DNA from 3 places in the Kocuria sp. APC 4018 genome. Region 2 is predicted to be linked to each of the others. Evidence: riboswitches for the same ligand, from Rfam matches in the RefSeq annotation. Region 2 holds a riboswitch; each other region holds the start of a gene.
What was found. A riboswitch is a leader RNA that binds a small molecule or an ion and turns the genes downstream of it on or off. The one in region 2 is predicted to bind thiamine pyrophosphate.
Positions count from the first base shown of each region.

Region 1: another riboswitch for thiamine pyrophosphate. It lies ahead of QL985_RS04345 (ECF transporter S component); the one in region 2 lies ahead of thiO (glycine oxidase ThiO).
Region 3: another riboswitch for thiamine pyrophosphate. It lies ahead of thiC (phosphomethylpyrimidine synthase ThiC); the one in region 2 lies ahead of thiO (glycine oxidase ThiO).

Region 1 is NZ_JASDCY010000014.1:31,990-36,588, reverse strand. Features, by position in the region: gene QL985_RS04350 (ATP-binding cassette domain-containing protein) at 1-1,118, opposite strand, end outside; gene QL985_RS04345 (ECF transporter S component) at 1,115-1,738, opposite strand; TPP riboswitch at 1,795-1,901, opposite strand; gene QL985_RS04340 (DUF4235 domain-containing protein) at 2,069-2,341, opposite strand; gene mnhG (monovalent cation/H(+) antiporter subunit G) at 2,471-2,836, opposite strand; gene QL985_RS04330 (monovalent cation/H+ antiporter complex subunit F) at 2,833-3,102, opposite strand; gene QL985_RS04325 (Na+/H+ antiporter subunit E) at 3,099-3,746, opposite strand; gene QL985_RS04320 (Na+/H+ antiporter subunit D) at 3,743-4,599, opposite strand, start outside.
Region 2 is NZ_JASDCY010000018.1:3,985-8,583, forward strand. Features, by position in the region: gene QL985_RS05085 (MFS transporter) at 1-216, opposite strand, end outside; tRNA gene QL985_RS05090 (tRNA-Pro) at 315-388, shown strand; gene QL985_RS05095 (PhzF family phenazine biosynthesis protein) at 480-1,334, shown strand; gene QL985_RS05100 (DUF393 domain-containing protein) at 1,331-1,750, shown strand; gene thiE (thiamine phosphate synthase) at 1,766-2,428, opposite strand; TPP riboswitch at 2,560-2,683, shown strand; gene thiO (glycine oxidase ThiO) at 2,674-3,945, shown strand; gene thiS (sulfur carrier protein ThiS) at 4,011-4,295, shown strand; gene QL985_RS05120 (thiazole synthase) at 4,298-4,599, shown strand, end outside.
Region 3 is NZ_JASDCY010000041.1:12,408-17,006, forward strand. Features, by position in the region: gene QL985_RS08360 (hypothetical protein) at 114-1,010, opposite strand; TPP riboswitch at 1,210-1,321, shown strand; gene thiC (phosphomethylpyrimidine synthase ThiC) at 1,417-3,171, shown strand; gene QL985_RS08370 (L-lactate permease) at 3,432-4,599, shown strand, end outside.

The DNA of each region.
Region 1 (4,599 bases), on a different contig from region 2:
GCGAGCGCCGCGGAGGCCCGCACCGTGCCGCGCACGGGCACGAGCAGACCCGCCAGCGTCAGCGCCAGGGTGGACTTGCCCGCCCCGTTCACGCCGGTCACGGCGAGCGCACGGCCCGCGCGGACGTCCAGGCTGATGCCCTCGGCGGCCACGGGCGCGTCCCAGCCGTCCAGGGGGTCCACAGCCGCGTCCGTGCCGCGCCGCCAGGCCTTCCGGGCACGACGCCGCCTGCGGGCGATCTCGCGCCGCGTCGGCTGCACGCGGGAGACGGCGAGGTCCCGGGCGCTCAGCAGCACCTCCCCGGCGTCCGGGCCGCGGGTGTCCGCCGGGGCGGGTGCGCGCGTGGTCGGAACCCAGCCGGGCACCCACGTGCCCTGCTCCTGGAGCAGGTGGCGGGCGTCGTGGAGGGTCTCGCGGGTGGGACCGTCGAAGGCCACCCGGCCGTGCTCGTCCAGCACGATCACCCGGTCCACCACGGGTTCCCACAGGGCCACCCGGTGCTCCACGACCACGAGCGTGATGCCGTCCCGCAACACCGCCTCGGAGACAGCCCGGCACAGCTGCTCCGCGCCCTCCTGGTCCACGCTCGCGGTGGGCTCGTCCAGCAGCAGCAGCCGGGGTCGCATGGCCATGACTCCCGCGAGCGCGAGGCGCTGCTTCTGCCCGCCGGACAGGGCCGTGGTGGAGTGCGCGAGGGGCAGCGTCAGCCCCACCCGCGCGAGCGCCTCGTCCACGCGGGGCCAGATCTGCTCGGGGGGCACCGAGATGTTCTCCAGCCCGAACGCGACGTCGTCCCCCACGCGGGAGAGGATCACCTGGGTCTCGGGGTCCTGGTGCATGAAGCCCACGGCCCCGCGCGCCTCCCGTGGGTCCACGCCGTCCACGCTCAGCCCGCCGGAGCGGGACTGCCCGTCCGGATCCTGTTCCACCCCCGCGAGGGCCTGCAGCAGCGTGGACTTCCCGGCGCCGGACGGCCCCAGCAGCAGCACGCGCTCCCCGGGTTCGAGCACGGCGGTGACGTCACGGAGGCTCGGATCCTGACGGCCGGGATAGTGCCACCCGAACCGCTCCAGCCGCACGGCCGCACCCGTGGGCGCTGACCCCGCCGGTTCCGTCATCGACGGCGCGTGGCGCCGGAGGCCAGGGCCCCCAGCACCCCGGTGGCCTGCAGCGCGCGCACCACGAGCCACATCAGGGCACCGGCGATCACCGCACCGGAGAGGGTGGTGAGCGCGGCGTAGACGACCTTCTGGTCCAGGGCCCACTCATAGTTGTACATGATGTCCTCGCTCGCCCCGAGGAACAGTCCGGAGAGCGCACCGGCCGCGGTGGCCACGGCCAGGCCGAAGCGGCGGTAGCCCGTCAGGAGGAACACGAGCTCCACTCCGAGACCCTGGACGAGACCGGAGATCACCACGGTCCACCCGAAGTGGGTTCCCAGGAAGCCCTCCAGCACCGCCGCGAGCAGCTCGCAGAACAGGGCCGCGCCGGGCTTGCGGATGATGAGCGCGCCCAGGGTGCCCGCCACGAGCCAGCCGCCCGAGATGAGCCCCGCCGAGGGCGGATACGCCACCGCGGCCGTGGAGACCACGGGGTACAGCAGGTTGGACCACATCCAGAAGATCACCGCGCACGCCGCGGCGAGGACCGCCGCCACCACGATGTCCACGACCCGCCAGGACTGCGTGCGGGCGGTACCCCGTGCGGTTCCAGTGGGGGTGCTGCTGAGCTGCGTCATGAGAACTCCTCCTGAAGGTTCCAGGAGGGGAAGAGCCCCCGCGCACCGCGGACGGGCTCTTGAGATGCTCGACTCCCTAGCGCCGGTATGAACCGGATCAGGTTCGAGGGTCTGCGCTCGCGCGCACTCTCAGCGCCTCGGTGGCGCTCCCCTGTCGTTGAGCCACCAGTCTAGACCACCACGGCGGTCGGCCGGGGTGCTCGAGGCGCCCCGGCCGACCGCTGTGGTGCGGGGTGCGGGCCGTGCACCGCACCCCGGTCCCGCGGAGTCCCGCCGTGAGGACGCGCCAAGCGCGTGGCCTCGCCGGCGGGAGTGCCGCGGGAGCAGGACTCAGATCTCGGCCTGCGAGGACTTCGAGGAGTCGTTGTCGTCGGACTGCATCTTGGACACCTGGCGGGCAATGCCCACCTTGATGACCGTGCCCACCACACCGGTGATCATGGCCCAGATGATGATGTCGCGCCAGGCCTCGTCCTCGTCCGGGTTCTTGGCGGGGGGCTCGTTGCCCGTGACCTGCTTCCACGCCACGGTCAGAGCCTTGTTGGCCATGGCCACGCCGCCCAGGGAGGCCACCGTGCCGAAAATGTCCATCGCCTTGTTCATGGGATTCTCCTCAGTTCTCGAAAGTGCCGCCGGCGCGTGGTGGCCGGCGGCGTCGTACTCCCACCCCAGCATACGAACCCGTGAGCCGGGGTGGTGTCACCTGCCCGGGTGGCGCCACCGCGTGTGTCGTCAGTCGGGCCGGTCCTCACCGGCGCGGGCCACCACGTCACGCAGCTCGTCCGCCACGAGGTTCTCCTCGTGCAGGTGCTTGGAACGGTAGGCCGCACGGCCCACCATGTGCGCGGAGACCGGGACCGTGAGCAGCTGGAAGATCCACGCGAGGACCAGCAGGGGGATCATCCGGGGCTCCCCGCTGGCGAGCGCGAGGGCGGTGAGCAGCAGGAGCAGCCCGAAGACCTGGGGCTTGGTGCCCGCATGCATGCGGGAGAGCAGATCGGGGAAGCGCACGAGGCCCACCGCGGCCGCGAGCGACATGAACGTCCCCGCGACCAGGCACACCACTGCCGCGACGTCCGTCACCGTGTGCCAGTTCATGAGCGGTCCAGCCCCACGTTGCGCGCCACCGTGACCGAGCCCAGGAACCCCACGAGGGAGACGATCACGAGCAGCACCAGGTTGTCCGTGTGGCGGTGGTACACCATCTCCACGGCCAGAGCGGCGCCCACGATGGCCAGGAGGACGTCCGTGGCGATCACCCGGTCCAGCAGGGACGGCCCCTTGGCCAGGCGGTAGATGGTGCCCGCGGCCGCGAGCGCGAGGATCACACCGCACACCCACACGGCGACGTCGGACAGGGTCATGACCGCTCCTCTCCGGGCCCGCTCCCGGCCTCGTCCATGTCTTCGGTGGGGGACTCGACGGCGCCCGTGGCCTCCGTGCGGTCGGGGTCACCCTTGACCGGCAGCAGCGCCAGGTCCTCCCGCGAGCCCATGATGCGGATCCAGGCGGCCTCGGTGTCCAGCACCGAGCGCCGGAACGCCTCGGCCTGCTCCGGCGTGGCGATGTCCAGGACGTGGAAGTAGAGGATCCCGTTCCCCCGGTCCACCTCGACCACCAGTGACCCGGGGATCAGCGCCATGGTGTGCCCCACGGCGGTCATCAGCAGATCGTTGTTCTGCCGCAGCGGCACCCGCAGCACGGCGTTGTGCACGCGCGGTCCCTGCACCAGCGCCACTCGGAACACGTGGATGCTCGCCTTGGCCACCTGCCACACGAACGTGACCACGAACAGCACGAAGTGCACCACGTTGAAGCGCCCGGACAGCCGCACCGGGGGCAGCACCAGGGTGCGCGTGACCAGCAGGGCCAGCAGCAGCCCGAAGACCAGGTTGCCGGGGCTCCAGTCCCCCCACAGAGCTCCCCACACCACCACGAGCCACAGGATCAGCGGCAGCTCGGCCCGCAGGGAGTTGCGGGCCTGGCGACGGACGGCGGACGTACTCATGGTGCCTCCTCGCTCACGCCGCCCTCGCCCACGGGGGCCAGCACGGCGTCGATGTAGCGGTCCGGGTGCACCAGGTTGTCCGCGGCGCTGCCCGCGAGGTCGAACAGCGGACCCGCGAAGACCGTGAGCGCCACCCCCACCACCACGAGAGCGGTAGTGGCTCCCACCATGGTCCGGGGCAGCAGGACCACCTCGGAGCCGCCGGACAGCACGCTGCCCGGGTTGCCGGTCACCACGCGCGAGTTGAGCGGGCGGTGCCCCTGGGCCGTGGTGGCCCGCAGCACGGGATCCGGGTACTCGGCGTCCTCCACGCGGCGCAGGAACACGCGGTTCCACACGCGGATCAGCGCCAGCAGCGTGAGCAGCGAGACGAGCACGGACACACCCACCAGCAGGTAGTCCAGCCAGGTGCCGCTCGCGATGCCCGCCTCGAGCAGCCCCACCTTGCCCAGGAAACCCGAGAACGGCGGGATCCCGCCCAGGTTCAGCGCAGGGATCAGGTACAGCACGCCCAGCAGCGGCGAGATCCGCAGCATCCCCGCGAGGCGGTCCACGTTGGTGGACCCGCCGCGGCGCTCGATCAGCCCGGCCACCAGGAACAGGCTCGTCTGGATCACGATGTGGTGGGCGATGTAGTAGACCACGGCCGCCAGGGCCTGGGGCGTGCCCACGGCGATCCCGAAGATCATGTAGCCGATGTGGCTGATGAGCGTGAAGGAGAGCATGCGCTTGATGTCGATCTGGGCCAGCGCACCCAGGATGCCCACGAACATGGTCAGCAGGGCCACCCACATCAGCAGCCCGTTGATCTGCCGGTCCGGGAACAGCAGGGTCTCGGTGCGGATGATCGAGT
Region 2 (4,599 bases):
GTCGGAGACCGGGCCGAGCACGAGCAGCGCAGGCACGAGGCCCGCCGCGTAGATCCCGAGCATCCCGGTCACGAAGGACTCGCTGAGCCCGTCCTGCGAGCGGTAGACCTCGAGCATCGGGGCGAAAAGGTTGGCACCGAACCCCACGGTGAACATGGCCGTGCCCACGCGCCACCACGTGCGAGGGGTGACGGCCGTCACGGCGGGGTTCTCCATACCAGCGAGGCTACCGGGGCGGCGCGGGGAAATTTCACATTCTCCGGACCCTGACGCTATGCTGAAGCAGTTGTTCGCGGGTTCGCCCGTGCAACTTCCGGGATGTGGCGCAGCTTGGTAGCGCGCGTCGTTCGGGACGACGAGGTCGCAGGTTCAAATCCTGTCATCCCGACCGAAATCCCCTTGCTCCTCCGCAACCGGAGCAAGGGGATTTTTTTCATGCCCGCCCCCCGCGCGTCGGGGCTCCGTGGTGGAATCGGGGCATGACCTCCGCACCCCGTTCCCGCCCGTTCGCCCAGGTGGACGTGTTCTCCGCCGAGCCCTTCCGGGGCAATCCCGTGGCCGTCGTCCTGGACGGCGCGGACCTCACGGACGAGCAGATGGCACGGTTCGCGAACTGGACCAACCTCTCCGAGACCACGTTCGTGCTGCCGCCCACCTCCCCCGACGCGGACTACCGGCTGCGCATCTTCACGCCCGACCGCGAGCTGCCGTTCGCGGGCCACCCCACCCTGGGCTCGGCCCGCGCGTGGCTCGCGGCGGGAAACACGCCGCGCGGTGACGTCATCGTCCAGGAGTGCGCCACGGGCCTGGTCCGCGTCCACACGTCCAACGACGACGCCGCCCTCGCCTTCGAGGCCCCGCCCACCCTCCGCTCGGGGGACCTCGCACCGAACGTGCTGGAGCCGATCACCACCGGGCTGGGCCTGCACCCGGACCAGGTGGTGGCGCACCAGTGGGTGGACAACGGACCGGGGTGGGCCGCGCTGCTGCTCAGCTCCGCGGACGAGGTGCTCGCACTGGAACCCACCTTCGCCGCACTCGGTGCGCACAAGGTGGGAGTGCTCGGCCCCGCCCCCGACAGCGCGGAGCACCGCTTCGAGGTGCGCGCGTTCGTGCCCGGGGCCACCGGGTACGAGGACCCCGTGACCGGCAGCCTCAACGCGGGTCTCGCGCAGTGGCTCGTGCGGACCGGCCGCGCCCCGCAGGACTACACCGCACGTCAGGGCACCCGGATGGGTCGTCGAGGGCTGGTCCGCGTGAGCGCGGATGCGACGGGTGCCGTGCGCGTGGGTGGGCACTGCACGGTGTGCGTCTCGGGGAGCGTGGTCCTGTGAGCACCCGGCTGCACGTGGTCTTCGACGGCCGGTGCGGTTTCTGCACCCGCGCGGTGGGCTGGGTGGAACACCTGGACCGCCACGGACGGATCGAGCTGCACGCGTGGCAGCACCCGGGCGTGCCGGAGCGCTTCGGCCTGACCCCGCAGCAGTGCGACGCCTCGGTCTGGGCGGTCCCCGCCGGGCCCGGGGACCCGCAGGGCGACGGCGGGCTCGCGGTGAGCGGTGCCCGAGCAGTTGCGAGCATCCTTGACACAGCCCTGGGCACACGCTTCTTCGGCGCGCTCTACGGGCTGCCGCTGGTGGCCCGCACCCAGGAGGCCGTCTACCGCTGGGTGGCCGCTCACCGAGGACGCTTTCCGGGCGTCACCCCGTGGTGCGAGCAGCATCCCGGGCAGTGCGGTGCCGTTCGCTGACCGGCGCCTCCCCCGTCAGGCGGGCAGCGCGTCCCGGAGTTCGCGCGCGGCGGCGGTGACATCGGTGGCCTCGGTGACCGCCCGCACCACCACGATGCGCGAGGCCCCGGTGCCGAGCACGGCGGGGAGCCGGGCGGCGTCGACACCCCCGATCGCGAAGAACGGCGTGTCCCCGGCGTGCTCCGCGGCGTAGCGGGGCAGCTCCAGGCCCACCGCGGCCCGTCCCGGTTTGGTGGGGGTCTCCCAGACCGGTCCGGTGCAGAAGTAGTCGAGCCCGGGATCCGCGAGCGCGGCATCCACCTGGGCGGGCGAGTGGCACGAGCGGCCGAGCACCACGTCAGGACCCAGCACCGTGCGGGCCTGCTGCGTGGTGAGATCCCCCTGGCCCACGTGGAACACGTCCGCGCCGGTCAGCAGGGCCACGTCCGCGCGGTCGTTCACCGCAAAGAGCTTGCCGTGCTCACGGGCAACCTCAGCGAGCACCCCGATGGCCTCGATCTCCGCGGCCGCCTCGAGCGTCTTGTCCCGCAGCTGGATGATGTCCGTCCCGCCCGCGTATGCGGCGTGCAGGAACTCCCGCAGGTCACCGCGTTCCCGTCGTGCGGTCACGCACACGTAGAGCCGCGTGTCCCGCAGCTTCTCGCGGCGTCGTCGTCCCTGGTCCTCGATCTGTGCCATGCCGCCATCGTGGCACGAACCGGCACAGGGCGCGCGGCGAGCGATCTGCTCCCCGCGAATTCCCCGGGGACGGGGGCCACGGGGAGGACTAGACTGGCGGCGTCGTCCGGCCGCCCTGCATCGTGCCGCCCGACGAGTTCCACGGGAGCCCGCACCCGTCCGCACGGACCACCGCAGCGGGCTGAGAGGGCGTGAGCCGCCGACCGGTCACCTGACGCGGATCATGCCGCCGGAGGGAGGAAGAGATGCCCGAGAACACGCCCGCCCACGTGGTGGTGGCCGGGGCCGGTCTGATCGGCCTGGCCACAGCGCTCGAACTGCGACGCCGCGGGGTTGCCGTCACCGTGGCCGACCCCCAGCCCGCGTGGGGCGCCACACGTGCCGCGGCGGGGATGCTGGCACCCGTCGCGGAGACCCAGTACGGCCAGGAGCGGCTCTACCCCCTGATGCGCGCGTCCGCCGAGGAGTACCCCGGCTTCGTGGAGCGGGTGGCCGCGGCCACGGGACTCGCCACGGGATACCGCACGGAGGAGACGCTGGTGGTCGCCGCCGACGCCGCGGACGCCCGGTCCCTCTCCGACCTCGCCTCCCACCAGATCGCCTCGGGCATGGACGTGGAGGAGATCTCCACGCGCGAGGCCCGCTCCATGGAACCCGCGCTCGCCCCCAGGCTCGGGGGTGCCGTGCGCATCGTCTCCGACCGTCAGGTGGACCCGCGGATGCTGGCCGCCGCCATGGTCGAGGCCCTCAACGCACCGCACGCCGAGACGCTCGCGGGCGCCGCGGATGCCGGCCCGGTCACCTGGCTGACCCACCGGGTGGAGTCGGTGCAGGTGCCCCGCAAGGGCCCCCGCAGGGTGGAGGGTGTGCTCCTGGACAACGGCGAACGGATCCCCGCGGACGCGGTGGTGGTGGCCTCGGGGCTCACGGCCAACACCATGGGCGGGCTGCCCGAGGACCTGGAGCTGCGGCTGCGACCCGTGTTCGGTGACATCCTGCGGCTGCGCGTCCCCGACTCCGTGCTGGGACCCGGTGAGGAGCACCTGCTGACCCGCACGGTGCGCGCCCAGGTCATGGGCCGCCCGGTCTACATGGTCCCGCGCGTGGACCGCACACTGGTGGTCGGTGCCACCAACCGCGAGGACGGCCGGGAGTCGGTGCTGGCCGGAGGCGTCCACCAGCTCCTGCGGGACGCCCGCGCGGTGGTTCCCGCGATCGACGACTGCGACGTCCTGGAGATGATGGCCCGGGCCCGCCCGGGCACCCCGGACGACCTCCCCTACCTCGGAACCACCTCCGTGGCCGGGCTGGTGATCAGCACCGGGCACTTCCGCCACGGCATCCTGCTGACCCCCGTGGCCTCCCGTCTCGCGGCGGAACTCGTGACCGGGGTTCTGGATCCCGAGGTGGACCACCAGCGGGACGTGGAGTTCCTCGCCGCCACGGATCCGGGGCGCCACTCCCGCCCGAACGACGACCTGCACGACACCACCGACTTCTCGGGAGGACTCGCATGAGCGCCCCTGCACCGCACACACCAGAGGCCGGCGCCGAGCCCGGTTCTCCGGACCCCGGGCGACCGGTGCCCGCCACTGGCGAGCCCCACGCGCCGCGGCAGGACGTCGGTCCGGGCACCGCGAGCATCAACGGCTCCCCGGTGGAGGTCCACGAGGGGTTCACCCTCACCGATGCGGTGGCACAGCTGACAGGCCGGGAGATCACGCCGCAGGGCACCGCCGCGGACGGGCACCCCCTGGGGATCGCCGTGGCCGTGGACGACACCGTGGTCCCCCGCTCCCTGTGGGCCACCACCTCCGTGGCACCGGGGCAGTCCGTGGAGGTCGTCACCGCGGTGCAGGGAGGCTGAGCATGACGGACAAGGATCTGGGCACAGCGCCGCTGACGGTGGCCGGGGTGGAGCTGACCTCACGGCTCATCATGGGCACCGGCGGTCTCACGGACCTCGCCATGCTCGAGCGCGCCCTGCTGGCCTCCGGCACCGAGCTGACCACGGTGGCCCTGCGTCGCTTCTCCCCCGGCCCGTCGCGGCCGGGTGCCGCCTCCGTTCCCGGTGGCTCCGGAGCGGGGGTGGACGGAGGCGGCCCGCGCGGAACGGGAGCCACCGGTGGGACGGGTGCGGCGGCGTCGTCGTCGGGGGCCCCGCAGGACAG
Region 3 (4,599 bases), on a different contig from region 2:
GGGCGGGCGGGTCAGCGTATTTCCCGCGTAATTGTCGACGCGTCAATGGTCAGTGCACTGCGCCTGTTTATCAGCAGTCTGAGCAATTCTCGGGATCGTTTTCGGTCGTCGATTCAGTCGCACTGGAGAAGCTGAACCGCTTCAGGGGACAGGGCCCACACGTCGAGGTATGGAACCACCACGTGACCGTCCACCTGCTCGTGCAGCCAGCGGGAGAGCGTGCGCAGCCCAGTGCTGTCACCGGGCGGCAGCTGCACCATGCGGCGGCCCAGGTTGTCGTGGACGAGAAGCGTGCGACCGCTCGCAGCCAGGGCCCGGATCAGGCGCTCGTCGTCGGCGCGGTCACCCAGGGTGCGCGGTGAGTCGTACTCGAACCACAGGACGTCGCAGCGGGAGTCGATGGCGTCCCAGTGGTGCACCAACACGTGGATGTCGAAGCCGTCGATGTCGCTCTTCCACACCACCAGGTCCTCGGGGGCGGGCATGGCCAGCAGCGATGCGGGGGAGACCCAGTCCTCGACGGCGTGCCCGCCGGCGCCCTCCTCCGGCTGGAACCCGCCCGTGGAGCCGGCGCGGCTGAAGGACACCCGCGTGCCCACCGGTCCCACGAACCCCTCCACCACGGTGGCGCGCTCGGCGTGCGCAGCCAGGTTGCGGGCCAGGTAGCCGAGGAACATTGGATCACCTTCGACGCTGATCACCGAGCTCCGTGGGTCCGAAGCGAGGACGGCGGCCGCGGTGTCTCCCACGTTCGCCCCCACGTCGATGACCGCGACGTGCCGGTTCCCGGCCGCGAGCCGGGCGAGCAGGTCGATGGCGTACGCGTCGTACGTGGGATCCCGGCGCTGGTAGTAGGGGAGATTGTGCTCCGGTGGCAGCACGATCTCCACGCCACCGATGGTGTGACGCTGCTCCTGACGGCGCCAGGTCCGCCAGTGCACCCGCACCGGGTTGGTGGCGTGCCCGATCATGCGCCCGATGAAGCGCTTCTTGCGGACGGTCAGGGCCATGGGGGACAAGCCTTTGGTCAGGGGGATGCTGAGGCACGGGCAGGACGGCGCGATCAGGACCGCACGACCCGCCTCGCGCGCCACGATACTGCCACGGGCGTGGCGGCGCCGTGGACGGGCCGCGATCACGGCGGCAAGAGGCCAGCCAAGGGAATGCTGCGGGGTCGCCCTCTCACCGCCGGATGTGTGCTAGACATGTGACCGTCCACACGGGAGCCCCAGACGCGGGGGCTGAGATCGGGCCAGTGCTGCCCGGGACCGTCGAACCTGAACCGGCTCGTACCGGCGTAGGAAGTGAGGAACGGCCTTGCCTTCGCACACCCCCAGCACATCTGCCCCCGAGACCTCTGCGACGTCCGAGACCTCCACGGAGAACGGCCTACAGGACGCCCCCGGGGACAAGACCATCCAGCAGACCGAGCAGCACGAGTCCCACCGCCTGGCGTGGCTGGAGGACACGGAGCACGGCATCCAGGTGCCCGTCACGGAGATCCACCAGCTGGACGCCCCGGACGGCACACCCAACCACCCGCTGCAGGTGTACCGCACGATGGGCCCGGGCAGCGTCCCGGAGGAGGGGCTGGAGCCCTGGCGGGCGCCGTGGATCGAGGAGCGGGACGACACCGAGGTCTACGAGGCCCGCGGCCTCAAGCTCGAGGACGACGGCCGCAGCGCCGTGCGCCGCGGTGTACCGTCCCAGCAGTGGCGGGGGAGGAAGCCGGAGCCCCGGCGGGCCCGGCCCGGCAGGTGCGTGACCCAGATGCACTACGCGCGCCGCGGCGTCGTGACCCCGGAGATGCGTTTCGTGGCGCTGCGGGAGCAGTGCGACGTGGAACTGGTGCGCCAGGAGGTGGCCGCCGGGCGCGCGGTGATCCCGCTGAACGTGAACCACCCGGAGTCCGAGCCCATGGTCATCGGGCGGAAGTTCCTGGTGAAGGTGAACGCGAACATCGGCAACTCGGCGGTGACCAGCTCCATCAGCGAGGAGGTGGCCAAGCTGGAGTGGGCCGCCAAGTGGGGCGCGGACACGCTCATGGACCTCTCCACGGGCAACGACATCCACACCACGCGCGAGTGGATCCTGCGCAACTCCCCGATACCCATCGGCACCGTGCCCATCTACCAGGCGCTCGAGAAGGTGGACGGGGACGCCAACGCGCTCACGTGGGAGATCTACCGGGACACCGTGATCGAGCAGTGCGAGCAGGGCGTGGACTACATGACGGTCCACGCGGGCGTGCTGCTGCGCTACGTGCCGCTGACCGCCGAGCGCGTCACCGGGATCGTCTCGCGCGGCGGGTCGATCATGGCCGGCTGGTGCCTGGCGCACCACCGGGAGAACTTCCTCTACACGCACTTCGACGAGCTGTGCGAGATCTTCGCGCAGTACGACGTCGCGTTCTCCCTGGGCGACGGCCTGCGCCCCGGCTCCATCGCGGACGCCAACGACGCCGCCCAGTTCGCCGAGCTGGACACCCTCGCCGAGCTGACCAAGCGCGCGTGGGAGCACGACGTGCAGGTGATGGTGGAGGGTCCCGGCCACATCCCGCTGCACAAGATCCGCGAGAACGTGGAGCGCCAGCAGGAGCTGTGCGACGGCGCCCCGTTCTACACCCTGGGCCCGCTCGCCACGGACATCGCTCCCGGCTACGACCACATCACTTCCGCGATCGGTGCCACGGAGATCGCTCGCTACGGCACCGCGATGCTGTGCTACGTGACCCCCAAGGAGCACCTGGGCCTGCCCAACCGAGACGACGTCAAGACCGGCGTGATCACCTACAAGATCGCCGCCCACGCCGCGGACATCGCCAAGGGCCACCCGGGCGCCACGGAACGCGACGACGCGCTGTCCAAGGCACGCTTCGAGTTCCGCTGGCGGGACCAGTTCGGGCTGGGGCTGGACCCGGTGACCGCGCAGGAGTACCACGACGAGACCCTGCCCGCCGAGCCCGCCAAGACCGCCCACTTCTGCTCGATGTGCGGGCCCAAGTTCTGCTCCATGCGCATCTCCCAGGACATCCGGGACACCTACGGCAGCGCGGAGAACCAGGCCGCGATCGCCGGGATGCAGCGCAAGAGCCAGGAGTTCCTCGCCGCCGGGGGACAGGTGTACCTCCCGGAACCCACGGTCCGGGGCGAGGAGCCCGTGCGTCCCTGATCTCACCGGCGGGTGTATTGCCTCACACTTGGCGATTTTCTCGGGGTGGCCAGGCATCAAACGGCCCCCGCAGGACTAGCGTTGAGCCCGTGATCAAGGCGTTGTGGTAGGGCGCCGTGGACGGTGGGGCAGGAGTCTGCGCGGCTCCCGATCCACCCCGCGGCGCGCCTGCCCGACCGTGAGCGACCGGGGGTGCCCAGCGGCGTCGTCGGCGGCCTGGGTCTCAACCCGCCCACTCGCCGGACGTCGTGGAGGACGCCATGTGGACCCAATCGCTCGACACCCTGGGCAGCCTGCCCCTGACCGCCCTGGTGGCCGCCATTCCCATTGTCGTGTTCCTCGCGTGCATGATGCTCTTCAAGCTCACGGGCCTGAAGTCGGGTGTCATCGCCCTGGTGGTGCAGGTGCTTGTGGCGCTGTTCGTGTTCCACATGCCCGTGACCGCCGTGGCGGGGGCCGGTCTGCTGGGCCTGCTCACCGCGCTGTGGCCCATCGCGTACATCATCGTGATGGCCGTGTGGCTGTACCGGCTGAGCGTGCGCTCGGGGCGTTTCGACATCATCCGCTCCTCGATCGCGGGGGTGTCCGCTGACCAGCGGATCCAGGTGCTGCTCATCGCCTTCGCGTTCGGCGCGTTCCTGGAGGGCGTGGCCGGGTTCGGCGTGCCCATTGCGATCTGCGCCGCGCTGCTCGTGCAGCTGGGCTTCCCGCCCGTCCGCGCCGCGGTGCTGTGCCTCGTGGCCAACGTGGCGGCGGGTGCCTACGGAGCGATCGGTGTCCCCGTGCTCGTGGGCGCCCAGGTCACCGGCATGGAGGTGCAGGACCTCTCCCGGGCCATGGTGATCCTGCTGCAGCCGCTCACGTTCCTGGTGCCGTTCCTGCTGGTGTGGATGGTGGACGGCCTGCGCGGCCTGCGCGAGACCTGGCTCCCGGCGCTCGTGTCCTCCGCGGTGTTCTGCCTGGTGCAGGGCGGACTGCTGTGGTTCATGGGCCCCGAGCTCGCGGACCTCGCCGCCGGTCTGCTGGCCATGGTGTCCCTGTTCGCGCTGTGCCACGTGTGGTCCCCGCGCCGGGTGTCCCGCGCGCCTGAGGCCCCCGAGACCGCGGAGGCCAGCCACCCCCTCGGAGAGGTGGTGCGCGCCTGGAGCCCGTTCTACATCCTCACCGGCGTGATCCTCGTGTGGTCCATTCCCGCCGTGCAGCACCTGTTCACCAAGGGTGCCCTCGGGTTCACCACCCTCAAGGTGCCCATGCCCGGACTGACCGGCCACGTGACCACCGCCGCGGGCACCGTGGTGAACGCCACCTGGACCTTCTCCATCCTGGGCGCCACCGGCACCGCCATCCTGATCGCGGTTCTCATCACCTTCTTCACCACCCCGCAGCTGCACGTGAAGGAGCTCGTGGAGGAGCTGCGCGGCGCGCTCA